2 regions of the Pseudochelatococcus sp. genome follow, and region 1 is predicted to be linked to the other one. Evidence: predicted binding sites of a transcription regulator. Region 1 holds the regulator's gene; the other holds the start of a gene.
What was found. The regulator PhoB, encoded in region 1, activates phosphate uptake and scavenging genes when phosphate is short. The targets are predictions, from matches to a motif close to TGTCATNNANCTGTCAT.
Positions count from the first base shown of each region.

Region 2: the regulator PhoB is predicted to act here: its motif matches at 5,489-5,505, upstream of ACOYJQ_RS06985 (alkaline phosphatase).

Region 1 is NZ_JBMNUS010000007.1:72,135-80,003, forward strand. It holds gene ACOYJQ_RS11715 (Hsp33 family molecular chaperone) at 1-460, opposite strand, end outside; gene argF (ornithine carbamoyltransferase) at 463-1,437, opposite strand; gene ACOYJQ_RS11725 (aspartate aminotransferase family protein) at 1,434-2,660, opposite strand; gene ACOYJQ_RS11730 (GcrA family cell cycle regulator) at 3,181-3,783, shown strand; gene phoB (phosphate regulon transcriptional regulator PhoB) at 3,894-4,598, opposite strand; gene phoU (phosphate signaling complex protein PhoU) at 4,925-5,635, opposite strand; gene pstB (phosphate ABC transporter ATP-binding protein PstB) at 5,701-6,510, opposite strand; gene pstA (phosphate ABC transporter permease PstA) at 6,507-7,346, opposite strand; gene pstC (phosphate ABC transporter permease subunit PstC) at 7,349-7,869, opposite strand, start outside.
Region 2 is NZ_JBMNUS010000003.1:124,520-132,388, reverse strand. It holds gene ACOYJQ_RS07005 (metallophosphoesterase) at 5-859, opposite strand; gene ACOYJQ_RS07000 (FtsX-like permease family protein) at 973-2,229, opposite strand; gene ACOYJQ_RS06995 (ABC transporter ATP-binding protein) at 2,226-2,930, opposite strand; gene ACOYJQ_RS06990 (hypothetical protein) at 2,930-3,415, opposite strand; gene ACOYJQ_RS06985 (alkaline phosphatase) at 3,647-5,395, opposite strand; gene parC (DNA topoisomerase IV subunit A) at 5,609-7,869, opposite strand, start outside.

The DNA of each region.
Region 1 (7,869 bases):
CGACGATGCCCTGATAGCGCGACATGGCCGCGCCCTGATCGATGGTGAGCGCGAGATGGCCGGAGCCGAGCAGCGCGCCGGTGCCGGTTTCGCCCGCCGCTTCCGCCGCCGCGAGGCGCTCGGCGTCGAACGTCGCGCAGGCGCGCAGCCTGTCGGGCGTGTCGAAATCGACCACGACCATGCCGACCGGCCCGTCGGAGCGCGTCTGCAACTGAAACTGCCCCTCGAACTTCAGCGCCGATCCGAGCAGCACCGCCAGCGCCGCGGCCTCTCCCACCACGCGCGACACCGCGGGCGGATAACCGTGGCGCGACAGGATGAGATCGATCGACGGCCCGAGCCGCACAGCGCGCCCGCGCACATCGAGCCCTTCGACGGCGAACGGCAGCACGCTGTCATCCGCGCCCTCGGCAGGCCCCGCGTGGAAGCCGTCCCGCACGCGCTCCTGTCCGCTCGCCACGCTCACCGCCCTCCGTCGGCGGCCGGCGCGGTGACGCCGAAGCACCAGGCCAGAACGCCCTTTTGCGCGTGCAGACGATTCTCGGCCTCATCGAACACGACCGACTGCGGCCCGTCCATCACCGCATCCGTCACTTCCTCGCCGCGATGGGCCGGCAGACAATGCATGAAGATCGCATCCTTGCCGGCGGCCGCCATCAGCCTCTCATTGACCTGATAGGGACGCAGCAGATTGTGGCGATAGCGCTCGTCGTCGTCGCCCATCGACACCCAGCAATCGGTGACGACGGCATCCGCCCCCTTCACCGCCTCGAACGGATCATCGGTCACGAGCACCTCGGCGCCCTGCCCCCCCGCCCATTTGACGAGATCCGCGCGCGGCGCAAGCCCGGGCGGCGTCGCCACCGCGATGCGGAAGTCGAGCCGCGCGGCGGCCTGAATCCACGATGTCAACACATTGTTGGAATCGCCGGTCCACGCCACCGTGCGCCCCTTGATGGGGCCGCGGTGCTCCTCGAAAGTCATCACATCCGCCATGATCTGGCAGGGATGCGACAGCTTGGTGAGGCCGTTGATCACCGGAACCGAGGCATATTCCGCCAGTTCGAGCATCGCGGCGTGATCGAGAATGCGGATCATGATCGCATCGACGAAACGCGACAGCACGCGCGCCGTATCGGGGATCGACTCCCCCCGGCCGAGCTGCATCTCGGCGCCGGTCAGCATGATCGGCTCGCCGCCGAGCTCCCGGAAACCGACATCGAAGGAGACGCGCGTGCGGGTGGAGGGCTTGTCGAAGATCATCGCCAGCACCTTGCCGGCCAGCGGGCGGCTGGCCTGCGGCCCGCCTTTCACGCGCCCCGCCTTGATGGCGGCGCCGAGATCGAGCACCGCGCGCACCTCTTCGCCCGAGAAATCGCCGAGATCGAGAAAATGCCGCACCTTCCGGCCTTCCGTGGCTCCGTTGCCGTTACTCATCCTGCCTGTCTTTCGTCTGCTTTTCCTGCGTCCGGTTCCGCCTGAAGAGTTTGCGCCCGAAACGTCTGCGCCACTTCGCCGAGCCCCGCGACGGCCTCTCCGATCTCCGCCTCGCCGATGATGAGCGGCGGCAGCAAGCGCACCACGTTATCCCCCGCCGCGATCACGACAAGCCGGCGCGCAAGCGCTGCCTTGACGAACTCCGTGTTCGGCACCTTGAGCTTGAGGCCGAGCATCAGCCCCTCGCCGCGCACATCCTCGAACACGTCGGGAAAGGCGTCCTTCAGTTCCGCGAGCCGCTGGCGGAAGAGGCCGGCCTTCTCCTGCACGCCCTCCAGGAAGCCGGGCGCGAGGATCTCGTCGAGCACGGCGTTGCCCACCGCCGCCGCCAGCGGATTGCCGCCGAAGGTGGTGCCGTGGGTGCCGAGCGTCATGCCCTTCGACGCCTCGCGCGTCGCGAGGCTCGCGCCCAGCGGGAAACCGCCGCCGATGCCCTTGGCGATGGCCACGATGTCCGGCGTGACGCCGGCCCATTCGTGGGCGAAAAGCTTGCCCGTGCGGCCGATACCGCATTGCACCTCGTCGAGGACCAGCAGCAGGCCGTTATCGTCGGCGATCTGGCGCAACCGGCGCAGGTCCTGCGGCGGCACGGCGCGAATGCCGCCCTCGCCCTGCACGGGCTCGATGAGAATGCCGGCGGTCTCGGGCCCGATCGCGGCGGCGAGCGCATCCCAATCGCCGAACGGCACCTGATCGAAACCCTCGACCTTCGGTCCGAAGCCCTCAAGGTATTTCTGCTGGCCGCCGGCCGCGATCGTGGCCAGCGTCCGCCCGTGAAAAGCGCCCTCGAAGGTGACGAGACGGAAGCGCTCGGGATGGCCGTTCGCGGCATGATACTTGCGCGCGGTCTTGATCGCGCATTCCAGCGCCTCCGCGCCGGAATTGGTGAAGAACACCGTATCGGCGAAGCTTGCGTCGACAAGCCGTTGCGCGAGGCGCTCCGCCTGCGGGTTCCGGAACAGGTTCGAGATGTGCCACAGCTTGCCGCCCTGCGCGCCGAGCGCAGCCAGCAATCCGGGGTGGTTATAGCCCAGCGCATTGACGCCGATGCCCGACCCCAGATCGAGATATCGCTGACCGTCGCGCGCCACGAGCCATACGCCCTCCCCGGTCTCGAAAACGACGTCGGCCCGCGCATAGGTTGGCAGAAGAGGCGATGTCAAGGCACCATACTCCAGAGAAGGCAGGCCGCGCGCGAAAGGCCGCCAGACGGCGCACGCGCCCCGGAAAACCCGCCGCCCGCGCCGGCCACCCGGCGACGGAAAACGGAAAAGCCGCCCCACAGGGCGGCAACTCCCTAGTATCTTATGATCGATGCCGCAGACATTCAAGTATAAACTCCGCCGCGCCCCGCCGTCGGCGCTCGCGGCGAAAAATTGCGAATTTCGCGCCATCGCCTTGATATCGCCCGCATTCACAGCATTCTTCGCGGCGTTCAAGGATTTGTTTACGATCTCTCCTGTGGGAAATTGCGCGCCAATCGACGCATGACTCTTGCCGGAGAGTCGCAGCATATTGTAGTTTCCCGCGTGAGAGCCACGGAATATCGTCCGGCTGCCTCTTCCAGCGTTTCCCATGAGGTGAACGTTGCGTCCGGCAATGAGTCGTTTGCCGGCGAAATGAGGGATTCCGTTTGGGCATCGAGGGATTCCCCGCGGGGCGTGGCGAGATGGAGCATGAATGATGAGCGATCCCGGCAACACCTGGACTGACGAGCGCGTCGAGCAACTGCGCAAGCTTTGGAGCGACGGGTTGAGCGCCAGCCAGATTGCGACGGAAATCGGCGGCGTCAGCCGCAATGCGGTGATCGGCAAGGTTCATCGTCTTGGCCTGTCGGGCCGCGCGAAGGCGCCGGCGGCGCAGACCGTCCGCGCGCCGCGCAAGCCGCCGCAGGCTGCCGAGCCGCTCGCGCCCGCCCCGCGCCAGGTTCCGCCGGCGGCCATCGTTCCTCCCGCCCCGGCGCCGCAGCCCATGGCGCCGACCTTCGGCAACGCCGCGCTCGCGGCCGCGCCGCTGGCCGTGGAACCGGATGAGGATCCCGTCCGCAGCCCGGCCGCCGATCTCGTGCCGGTCACGCGCGAGAATGTCGTTGTGCCGATTTCCGAGCGTGTCACCATCATGGATTTGCGCGAGTACATGTGCCGCTGGCCGGTGGGCGATCCCACGTCGCCGAATTTCCGCTTCTGCGGCGCGCGGGCGGTGATCGGCATGCCCTATTGCGCGCATCACGCCAGCATCGCCTACCAGCCCGTTCTCGATCGCCGCCGGGACCGCAAGCGCGCCTGAGCCGGGGCCGCCCCATCACGGCAAAAGAAGAAAGCCGCCGGACGATCCGGCGGCTTTTGCATGAGCCCGCACCGGGCAAAATCCTTCCGGCGGGACGGTCGCAAAGCGCTCTACTCGGCGCGCGCGAATGTCTCGTCGAAAGCATAGCCCGCGCCGCGCACGGTGCGGATCGGATCGGGGCTGCGGGCGCGGTTGATGGCCTTGCGCAACCGTCCGACATGCACATCCACCGTGCGCTCGTCGATATAGACATCGTGGCCCCATACGCCATCGAGCAATTGCTCGCGGGTGAAGACGCGGCCGGGGCTCTGCATCAGGAACTCGAGCAGCTTGAACTCGGTCGGCCCCAGGTGCAACTCGCGGCCGTTGCGGCGCACGCGCCGGGTTTCCCGGTCGAGCTCGATGTCGCCCGCCAGCAGCAGTGTCGCCACATGACCAGGCTTCGTGCGCCGCAGCAGCGCGCGCACGCGCGCCAGCAGTTCCGGCACGGAGAAAGGCTTGACGACGTAATCGTCGGCGCCCGTGGCGAGTCCCCTCACCCGTTCGCCCTCCTCGCCGCGCGCCGTCAGCATGATGATCGGCAGGCGTTCGGTGTCGCCGCGCGCACGCACGCGCCGGCACAGCTCGATGCCGGAGAGGCCCGGCAACATCCAGTCCAGCAGAACCAGGTCGGGAACCTGCTCCCGGAGCCGGATCTCCGCTTCGTCGCCGCGTCCGACACTGTCGACGAAGTAGCCTTCGGCTTCGAGGTTGTAACGAAGAAGCAGCGCCAGCGGCTCTTCGTCCTCCACGATGAGAATGCGTGGTCCTACCATGATATCCTCGTGGAACCGCCCGCAACCATTGCGAGACATCGAATCTTCACGTGCTCAGGCTACACTGTCCTCATCGGCAATTCGGCGGAGGTTGTCGCGCGGAGACGCCGCGCAACGCGAGCAACCCCTTCGGACCGTTCTCCGAAAGGATCATGTGCGCTTGCGGCATATGAGGATGACCGGTGCATCGCCCGAGCTGTCCATCTTTCCCTGTACGTTCCACCTGACCCCTCGGGACGGCGCATCCCGCGAGGCTGCGCAAGCAGAGCCCGCCTTGACGGCGCACGGCCCCGGAGCGCCGTGGGGTACTCCGGGACCTGCCGCCTTCAGAGCGTTGCGGTCGTGGCGAAGCTCGTGGTGTCGCCCTTGGGGCGCTCACCCGCAAGCGTCTCGCCCGTGGTCAGGAAGTAGATCGTCTCGGCGATGTTGGTCGTGTGGTCGCCGATGCGCTCGATGTTCTTGGCAAGGAACAACAGATGCGTGCAGAACGTGATGTTGCGCGTGTCTTCCATCATATAGGTGAGAAGCTCGCGGAACACCGAGTTGTAGAGCGCGTCGATACGGTCGTCGCCGTTCCAGACGTCGAGCGCCTTCTTTTCGTCGCGCTGGGCATAGGCGTCGAGAACGTCCTTGAGCTGCGCCTGCACGAGATCGCTCATGTGCTGGACGCCGACGACGATCTTGGCCGGCTGCAACTCGCTGCTGATGGCCAGGACGCGCTTCGCCGTGTTCTTCGCCAGATCGCCGATACGCTCGACATCTCCGGCCACGCGGATGGCCGAGACGATATCCCGCAGATCGACCGCGACCGGCTGGCGGCGGGCGATGGTGGACACCGCAAGATCCTCGATCTCGCGTTGCAGGTTGTCGAGACGCACGTCGGCATCGATGACCTGTTGGGCGAGGGCGACGTCGCGGCGCACCAGCGCGCGCGTGGAATCATCCAGTTGCTTCTCGGCAATGCCCCCCATCTCGGCGATCTTGCTGCGCAAGAGTTCGAGATCGGCGTCGAAGGAAGTTACAATATGTTCGGCCATCACCAAATATCCCTGTCTGAAGGCGGCACGGGCGATGCGGCGCACCGCCCGGTCCATACGCCCGATCAGCCGAAGCGGCCCGTGATGTAGTCCTGCGTGCGCTTGTCCTGCGGCGCGGTGAAGATCTTCGTCGTTTCCGCGAATTCCACCAGCTCGCCCAGATACATGAACGCCGTGAACTGCGACACGCGCGCCGCCTGCTGCATGTTATGCGTCACGATGGCGATCGTGTAGTCTTCCTTCAGCTCGTCGATCAGCTCCTCGACTTTGGACGTCGAGATCGGATCGAGCGCCGAGCACGGCTCGTCGAACAGGATGACCTCGGGCTTCACGGCAACGGTGCGGGCGATGCACAGGCGCTGCTGCTGGCCGCCCGAAAGGCTCTGGCCGGAAGCGTTGAGCTTGTCCTTGACCTCGTCCCAGATGGCGGCGCGGCGCAGGGAGGATTCGACGCGCTCGTCCATTTCCGCCTTGCTCAGGCTTTCGTAGAGGCGGACGCCGAAGGCGATGTTGTCGTAGATCGACATCGGAAACGGCGTCGGCTTCTGGAACACCATGCCGACCTTGGCGCGCAGGGCGTTCAGGTCCTGGTTGGGAACGAGCACGTTCTGCCCGTCCACCAGCACCTCGCCCTCGGCCCGCTGGCCGGGGTAAAGATCGTACATGCGGTTCAGGACGCGCAGCAGCGTCGACTTGCCGCAACCCGAGGGGCCGATGAAGGCGGTGACGATCCGGTCGTACAGCGGCAGATTGATGCCCTTCAGCGCCAGCGTGCTGCCGTAGTAGAACTTCAGATTGCGAACCGAAACCTTTTCGGTGAGGGGGCCGGCGGGGATCGCCGGCGGCACCGGTTGCGTGGCGCTCTGGGTGGTCATTTCTTCTTCCTCGTGGAGAGAGCGCGAGCCGAAATGCTCATCGCAAGAACCGTAAAGGTGATAAGCAGGGCGCCCGTCCATGCAAGCTGCTGCATGTTCTCGTCAGGCGTCTTGGTGAAGTTGTAGATCACGACCGGCAGGCTGGCGATCGGCTGCGTCATGTCCCAGCTCAGGAAGTTGTTGCTGAGCGCGGTGAACAGCAGCGGCGCGGTTTCGCCGCTCACCCGCGCCACCGCCAGCAGGACGCCGGTGACGATGCCCGCGAGCGCCGCCTTGTAGGCGACCTGACGGATCACGATCGAGCGCGGCAGCCCCAGCGCGGTCGCGGCCTCGCGCAACTGGCCGGGCACGAGCAGCAGCATGTCCTCGGTCGTGCGCACCACGACGGGGATCACGATCACGGCCAGCGCCGCAGCGCCCGCCCAGCCCGAGAAGCCCCCGAACGGCGCCACCAGAACCTCGTAGATGAACAGGCCGATGACGATCGACGGCGCGGAAAGCAGGATGTCGTTGATGAAGCGCACGACGTTCGTCAGCTTGTCGTAGCGGCCGTATTCCGCCATGTATGTGCCGGCGAGCACGCCGAGCGGCGTGCCGATGAGCACGGCGACGAAGGTCATCATGATGGAGCCGATGATGGCGTTCAACAGGCCGCCGCCGACGGAGCCCATGCTCGGCGTGATTTCCGTGAACACGGCGGCGGACAGGCCGGAGAAGCCTTCCCACACCAGCACGCCCAGGATCAGCAGCAGCCACAGGATGCCGAACAGCGCGGCGGACGTGCAAAGGCCCATGGTGATGCTGTTTTTGCGCTTGCGCGCGGCATAAGTGACCATGATCAGGCCCCCTGCTTGTTGAGGCGCGCCAGCATGAGGCGGGCGGCGGCCAGCACGATGAAGCTGATGATGAACAGGATGAGACCGAGCGCCACGAGCGACGAGCGATAAAGCCCTTCCGACGCCTCGGCATATTCGAGCGCGATGGTCGCGGAAATGGTCGTGCCGGGCTGAAGGATCGACGCCGAGATCTGCTTGGCGTTACCGATCACGAAGGTGACGGCCATCGTCTCGCCCAGCGCGCGCCCCAGCGCCAGCATGATGCCGCCGACGAGACCGGCGCGCGTGTGCGGGATGACCACGTTGCGCACGACTTCCCAGGTGGTGCAACCGAGGCCGTAGGCCGCTTCCTTCATCACGGCTGGCACCGTCTCGAACACGTCGCGCGACACCGAAGCGATGAACGGCAGCACCATGATCGCCAGGATCAGGCCCGCCGTCAGCGTGCCGAGACCGTAGGGAGGGCCGGCGAAAACCGCGTTCAGCAGCGGGACGGGGCCGAAGACCGCGATCAGGAACGGCT
Region 2 (7,869 bases), on a different contig from region 1:
GGCCTCACGCCGGCGTGTCGATCCAGTCGACGGGCTGCGCGCTGAAGCGCACGCCCGCCGCCTCGTCATCCGCGATCGCCGCTTCGTACAGCGACAGTTCGTTGCCGACGAAACGGGCCATGCGGGCGCGGCCGGTGCTGTATGAGCCGCCGTCGAGATTGATGCGGTCGCGCGCGATCTGCGCCCCGGCGCCCGTCGCGATGTCGAGATGGCCTTGCAGATGGCCATGCGCTACGAACACGCCCTGATGTCCGCGCCGCCCCTCCTGCCGGGGCTCGAAACGGGCGAAAGTATAGCGTATCCAGGCCCAGTGCAGGTCGTAATCGAGTTTCGCGATATCGACCTCCACGGGCGCGAGCAGAAACGCCGCCAGCGGAATGCGCGGATTGACGCCGCCGTGCACGAAAAGCACATTCCCGGAGCGGAAATGCGGCTTCAGCCCGATGAACCACGCAAGGCGCTTCTCGCCCAATGCGTTCGCCAGGGCGAACGGAGATTCGATGCCGAGTTCCGCCAGGAACCCCGGTCCCCCGTGTTCCATCCACAATGCGCGCGCGCTGATGCAGCGGGGATCGTGTGCGGACAGCATCGCAAGACGCACCATCTGCTCGTGATTGCCCCACAGGCCGACGATCTCGTCCGCGCCCGTCCGCTCGCGCGCAGAGGCCGCGAGATCGAGCGAGCGGAGGGACTGCGGCCCCCGGTTGATGAGATCGCCCAGAAACACCACGATGCGCCGCCGGCCGGCCAGCCGCGGCGTCTGCGCGATCCGCTCCAACAAGGCTTCCAGCAGGGGAGCGTGGCCGTGAATGTCGCCGATGGCGAAGATTTCGGCATCTGGCGCGACGGCAAATGTCAATGTCGTGTGATACATCGAACCCGAACAACTGAAAACAATGGCGGAGCCCCCGGCCCCGCCACTGCATTATAGGCATAATCCACGCATCGGGTCCCGAATTACCGGCAGGGCTGTCACGCCCTCAGCGCAGCCGCGGGCGGCTGACGGTAGGCGAGCCATGCGGGCACGAGCGCGATGACGGCGGCGACCAGCAGCAGCAGACCGGCGAAGCCGATGTCGCCCGCCTCCAGCGTCACCGGCAGGACGATGCCGCTTTCCCGGGTGAAGACGGAAGCCGCGACCTTCGCGCCGACATAGCCGAGCCCCACGCCCAACCCCACACCGAGGCCGATAAGCAGCAACAGTTCCACCCACACCACGCCGAAGATGGCCCCGCGCGGCGCGCCGAGCGCGCGAAGGGCGCCGATTTGCCGCCGGCGCTGGGACAGATGCACCACGGACACCAGCACGACCGCCGCGCCGACGAGCGCCTGCGTGCCGATGGCGATCGCCGTCAACACCAGCCGGGCATCGCCGAGCGTCGCATAAAGGCGCGTGAGCACCTCGGCCGGAAACACGCCGACCGTCGTATCCGCGCGATATTCCTGCCGGATCTGGTAGGCGTTGGCGATCGATCGCGGTTTCACGATGATGGCGGGCACGCCGGGAATGTCATCGTGCCACGGCGGGCCGAGATGATCCGCCGCCGCGTGGTCCTGCGCGCCATCGTGGTCATGGTCGTGGTCGTCCGCTTCCGCGGTTCCCGCGCTTGCCGGCGCTCCCATGCCGTGAATGCTCCAGACGGTCTCGATGGGCACGAGAATCGCCCGGTCCCACGGCGTGCCGGTGGGCGCGAGGCGGCCTGTCACGGTATAGGCGAGTTCGTCGTGGCTGTGCCCGCCCTCGCCGGGCTGGCCATGGATGGGCTTTACCGTGTCGCCCTGCCGCAGATCGACCAGCGCGCCGATCACGGCGTCCGTCCGTCCGCGGAAGATCTCGCCCTCGGCGAGCGGGCGCTGGCCCTTGTCGGTCAGAAACTCGTTCGTGGTGCCGACGATGGGCGAGCCCTGAAACGAATCGCCGAACCCCACCGGCGCAGCCCAGGCGACGCGCGGATCCTCGGACAACTTCTTCAGCACCGCGCCCGGCAGCAGCGTGAGCGGAGCCGGCTGGAGGAACACCGAACTCAGCACGAGCTGCGTCTCGCTGCCGGCCGCGCCGACGATGACGTCGAAACGATCGGCGGCGCGGGCGCTGCCAAGGCGCAGGGCGCGCTCCTGAATGCCGACCGCGATACCGAGCGCCGTCGCAAGGCCGATCAGCAGCACGATCACCAGCGAGCCGGCCCAAAGACGGCGCAGATCGGCCAGAATGAAACGAACCGGAATCATGGCGTCACCTGCTCCTGCTGCGCGGCCTGGGTCGTATCCTCGACGATGCGCCCGGCGACCAGCCGCAGCCGGCGCGGCAGGCGCGCGGCAAGGCGCGGGTCGTGCGTGACGGCGATCAGCGTGGCCTTCTCCTCGGCGGCGAGCTCCGTCAGCAAATCGCCAACCACGGCGCCGCTCGCGACGTCGAGGCTCGCCGTGGGTTCGTCGGCAACCAGCACGGCCGGCTTGCCGAGCAGCGCACGCGCCACCGCGACGCGCTGCATCTCGCCGCGCGACATGGTTTCGATGCGCTGGCCGTGCCGTTTCAGCCCGACGCGCTCCAGCAGCGCCGCGGCGCGCTGCCGCAGCGCGGCCGGCACCGACAGCACGCGGAAGCGAACCGGCAGCAGCACGTTCTCGATGGCGCTGAGGCCCGGAAACAGGTGGAACTCCTGCATGACGAGCCCGACATGCGTGGCGCGCCACGCATCGCGCTGCGATTCGGAAAGGCGCGCGAGATCGGTGTCTCCCCACCGCACGATACCCCGGTCGGGCTTTTCGAGGCCGGTGATGACATTGATCAGCGTCGTCTTGCCGGACCCGGACGGGCCGGTGACGACGACGTTCTCGCCGGGCGCGATCTCGAGTTTCGCGATGTCGAGCACCGGTGCGTCGAGGCCCGGAAAGCTCACCCTCACGTCGGAAAGGAACAGCGCGGTCATCAGATGGACCTGAACCTGGCCTGCGTCAGACGCAGCTGGCTGACGAAGCCGGTTTCGGGGTCGGTCCACGACCCGATCTCCAGCGTGCCCGTGACCTCGATGGTCTGGTTGGACTGCACGAAGGTCTGCTTGTCGCCCAGATAGACGACAACGATGTCCTCCGGCCAGTCGGCATCCGACGAGCAGAAGGGGCACAGCGCCATCGGCATCTTCGTGAGCACGAAGAACTTGGATTCGGCCTTCAGCGGCGGCGCCATGAAACCGCGCATCGATACCCGCTTGCCCGTGAACGTCTTGACGCGCTCTGAAAACTCCAGCCCCAGGGCCGAGAATTTGCCGTAGAGCTGCTCGAACGTCAGCGTATTGTCATCCGCGCGGGCGGGAGCCAGGAAGCCCGGCAAGGCGAGCGCGGCGGCCGCGCCCAGCCCCGCGCGCACGACATCGCGCCGCGACGGTTGACCGTATATTGATGACGAAAGTTTCATGCCAGCCTCCGATAGCCATCCCGCACCGATGCCGGAAAAGCCGATGCCTCTCGCGGGCAGATGTCGGACAACCGCAACGGAACGTCCATTCAATTCTCGTTTACCCATCACAGAAAAGCGGAAACAACACATTGCGACAACGCAACATCATTGCGCCCTAGCGTTTTCGCCATTCCCACAATACAAAATCCGGGCGGTTTCCCGCCCGGATCGAAACGCGGTATCGCCTGATTACTGCTTGGCGCCGAGCGCGAGGGCGTCGACAACCACGCGGTAAACGTCCGAGTTCTCCATGTAACCCTTCAGGTTCTCGGAGCCGGGACCCTGCGACTGCAGCACCACGTCGTCGACGGCATGCACGCCGGTGTCGCCGTCACGCGGGATGTTGCCGATGCGCAGCACGGCGCCGGGGATGTCCTTGTACTGCTCGTTGGCGACGTACTGGTCCTTCTCGTTCTTGATCGCGGGAACGAAGGGGCCGTCGAGCTTCGGACGCCACGTCTCGTAGTAGTCCGGGAAGTTGTTGGCGAAGATGGCGAGACGCTTGCTGACGTTGATGTCGTCAGGATAGGTGTCGCCGTCCTTGTCCTCGTAGTTCGGGAAGCCGGCGTCCTGATAGGTGCCGACCTTCTCGCGCATCTCCTCGCCCGGCTTGTTGTCGTCGATCGTGCCGATGAGGGCAACGCCGTGGGTGTGGTCGGCGGTGACGATGATCAGCGTGTCGGGGTTCTTCTCGGCGAACTCGCGCGCAACGCCGATGGCGTTGTCGAACTCGATCGTCTCGACGACGGCGCGGTCCCAGTCGAGCGGGTGCGACATCTTGTCGACGGAAGCGCCCTCGACCATCAGCACGAAGCCGTCTTCGTTCTTCGACAGCACGTCGAGCGCCGCCTTCGTCATGTCCACGAGACCGGGCTGGTTCGGGAACTTGCCGACCGAACCCTTCTTGAGGAACTGACGGTCGAGCAGCGTATCCATGTTGCCGGTGTGGAACAGGCCGAGGACCTTGCCGGAGTTCGTCTCGGCGGCGGCCTTGATCAGCTCGTCGCGGTCGGTGGCGACGGCGAAGCCTTCGTCACGGAACTTGGCGATGTAGTCGATGTCGTCCTTGCGCTTGGAGCCGGGCGTGGACTGCGGCAGGAAGTAGGCCGAGCCGCCGCCGAGCAGCACGTCGGGAAGCACGGCGAAGTGCATGCCGACGATCTTGTCCTTGTCGGCGCGCTTGCGGGTGTTGGAGACGAGCGCCGCCGGGGTCGCGTCTTCCACCTCGGCGGTGGTGACGATGCCGAGCTTCTTGTTCGGCGCGGCGCGGCGCAGCGCCTGGCCCAGGGTTTCCTGCTTCGGATGCTCGAGCGAGTCCTTGGCGCGGCTGAGATAGACGCCGAGCGCGTTCACCGCCGACTTGTGGCCGGTGAAGTAGGCGGACGCCGTGTTCGCGCTGTCGGCGGCGATCGAGTCGGTGCTCGACGTGCCGATGAAAGCGAGGTTCGGCAGGTAGTCCATGTTCAGCTTGGCGTTCGCCTTGCCCTCGGTGTTGCCGCGCGACATGACGCGGGCAGCCGTGCGGTGGGCGACCGACATGCCGTCGGCGATGAGGAAGATCACGTTCTTCGCGACGGGCGTCTCGGCGGTGCCGTAAACTTCCCACGTCACGGTCTTCGCGGGCGCGCCGGCGACGCTGGCCTCGATCTTGTAGGTGCCGGGCTTGGTGATGACGACGTCGTCCAGGCGGACGGCCGAAGCATCAGCGTCCTTTTCCTTCTCGATGAACTCGGCCTTCTTGCCGAGAACCGAGGCATAATCCTCGCCGTTCACCAGAATCTTGACGTCGGCTTCCTTCACGACCTCGGGAAACTCGACCTTGAAATCGAACTTCGAGCCGGAAAGGATCGTCGCGCGATCGATCGGATAGATCGTCTGCGCACCAGCGACGCCCGGCACAAGCGCCACGGCCGTCGCGACCAACCAATAATGTCGCATGCTGAAATTCCCCGCGTTTGCAGAAACACTTAGCCTATCCGCGCCGACACGGCGTCACGCACGGCGGCATTGCCGGGACAGTAGAAATGCCGCATGTCAGGCAGATGACCGAATGCGAAAAAGCGGAGAAATACTTTACATTCCAACATGGATACATAATAACGTTTCATTATGAAATGTTATTACATTAAGCACCCTGCAAGGCCGCCACGATTACTGAAACCTGTTGTTGCGCGGAAAGCCCTTCGGCGGCAGGCGGCCGCCATCGGCGCGGTTGCCGAGCCAGGCGCGGATATCGGCTTCCGGCACGGTCCATGTCCGGCCGGAAGTATCCGTCCACGTCAAGCCGTCCGCAAGGTTGAAGACGCGCGCATCGGCGATGCCGCCGTCGCCGTAACGTTGCAGGCGCACGCCGCGGCCGCGCGCCATTTCCGGCACCTGCGTCAGCGGAAACACGAGGAGCTTCCGGTTTTCGCCGACGACGGCGACGTGATCGCCGCGCACGGGGACGCACAGGCGCGCACGGTCCTTGCCGGCGGCGTCGAGATTCAGCACCTGCTTGCCCTTGCGGGTGTTGGCCACGATGTCATCCGCCGGCGCGACGAAACCGCGCCCGTCGGAAGCGACCAGCAACAGTTTCTCGCCCGGAACATACGGAAAAGCGGCGACGATGCCGGCATTCTCGTCGATATCCGCCATCAGCCGCAGCGGATCGCCGACGCCGCGTCCGCCCGGCAGCTTCGCGGCGTCGAGGGTGTAGACGCGCCCGTCATCCGCCAGCACCAGGATGCGCGCCGTCGTCTCCGTCGCGAACGACAGGAACAGCCCGTCGTCGCCTTTGAACTGAAGGCTTGACAGATCGACACCGTGCCCCTTCAGCGCCCTGATCCAGCCCTTGACGGACAGCACGACCGTGATCGGCTCCCGCTCGACCATCGCTCCGGTCAGATCGACGTCGGCCGTTTCCGGCGCCTCGGCGAAGGTGGTGCGCCGCTTGCCGAGCGCGGTTTCCGGGCCGAAAAGCTTGCGCACCTCGCGCACCTCGCCGGCCACGACCTTCCATTGCTTTTCGTCGGAAGCGAGCAGCGCCTCGATGCCGGCGCGTTCCTCCGTCAGCTTTTCGTGCTCGCGGCGCAGTTCCATCTCCTCCAGCTTGCGCAGCGAGCGCAGGCGGGTGTTGAGAATGGCCTCCGCCTGCATGTCGGTCAGCGAAAAGGCCGCGATCAGCGCAGGCTTCGCCTCGTCCTCCTCGCGGATAATCCTGATCACGCGGTCGAGATCGAGATAGATGATCAGCAGGCCGTCGAGAATTTCGAGGCGGCGCACGATCTCGCCCAGCCGGAAGCGGGAGCGGCGCAGCAGCACCTCGCGGCGGTGGCCGAGCCATTCGCGCAGCACCTCGGCGAGATCGAGCACCTTCGGTATCTGCCCGCCTGCCAGCACGTTGAGGTTGAGCGGCAGGCGCGATTCGAGTTCCGTCAGCCGGAACAGCGACTCCATCATCAGCACGTCGTCGACGGCCCTGGTGCGCGGCTCGATGACGATGCGGATGTCCTCCGCCGATTCGTCGCGGATATCGGCGACCAGCGGCAGCTTCTTCGCCAGCAACAGATCGGCGGTCTTCTCGATGAGCCGCCCCTTCGTCACGCCGTAGGGAATCTCGGTGACGACAGCCAGCCACTGGCCGCGCGCGCCCTCTTCCCGCGACCAGCGGGCGCGGACGCGAAAGCCGCCCCGCCCCGTGCGGTAGGCCTCGGCGATGGTGGCGCGATCGTCGACGATCACGCCGCCGGTGGGCAGGTCCGGCCCCTGCACGAAGGTCAGCAGGCTGTCGACATCCGCCTGCGGGTGCGCGATCAGGTAAAGCGCGGCGTCGCACAGCTCGGCCGCGTTGTGGGGCGGAATGGACGTCGCCATGCCGACCGCGATGCCCTGCGCGCCGTTCGCCAGCAGGTTGGGAAACGCGGCCGGCAACACGATCGGCTCGCGATTCGTTTCGTCGTAGGTATCGCGAAAATCGACGGCGTCCTCGTCGATGCCCTGCAACAGCAACTGGGCGACGGTGGTGAGCCGCGCCTCGGTATAACGCATGGCGGCGGCGTTATCGCCGTCGATATTGCCGAAATTGCCCTGCCCCTCGATCAGCGGATAGCGCTGGGCGAAATCCTGCGCGAGCCGCACCAGCGCGTCGTAGATCGACTGGTCGCCATGCGGATGGAACTGGCCCATGACATCGCCCACGACGCGCGCGGACTTCTTGAACCCGGCGCCCGGATCGAGCCGCAGCAGCCGCATGCCGTACAGAATGCGCCTGTGCACGGGCTTGAGGCCGTCGCGCGCATCCGGCAAGGCGCGATGCATGATGGTGGAGAGCGCATAGGCGAGATAGCGCTCCTCCAGCGCGGCGCGCAGGGCGACTTCCTCCACGTTGCCGTCATGGCCGCCCGCCGGCGGCAGATCCGCTTTCTTGCCCA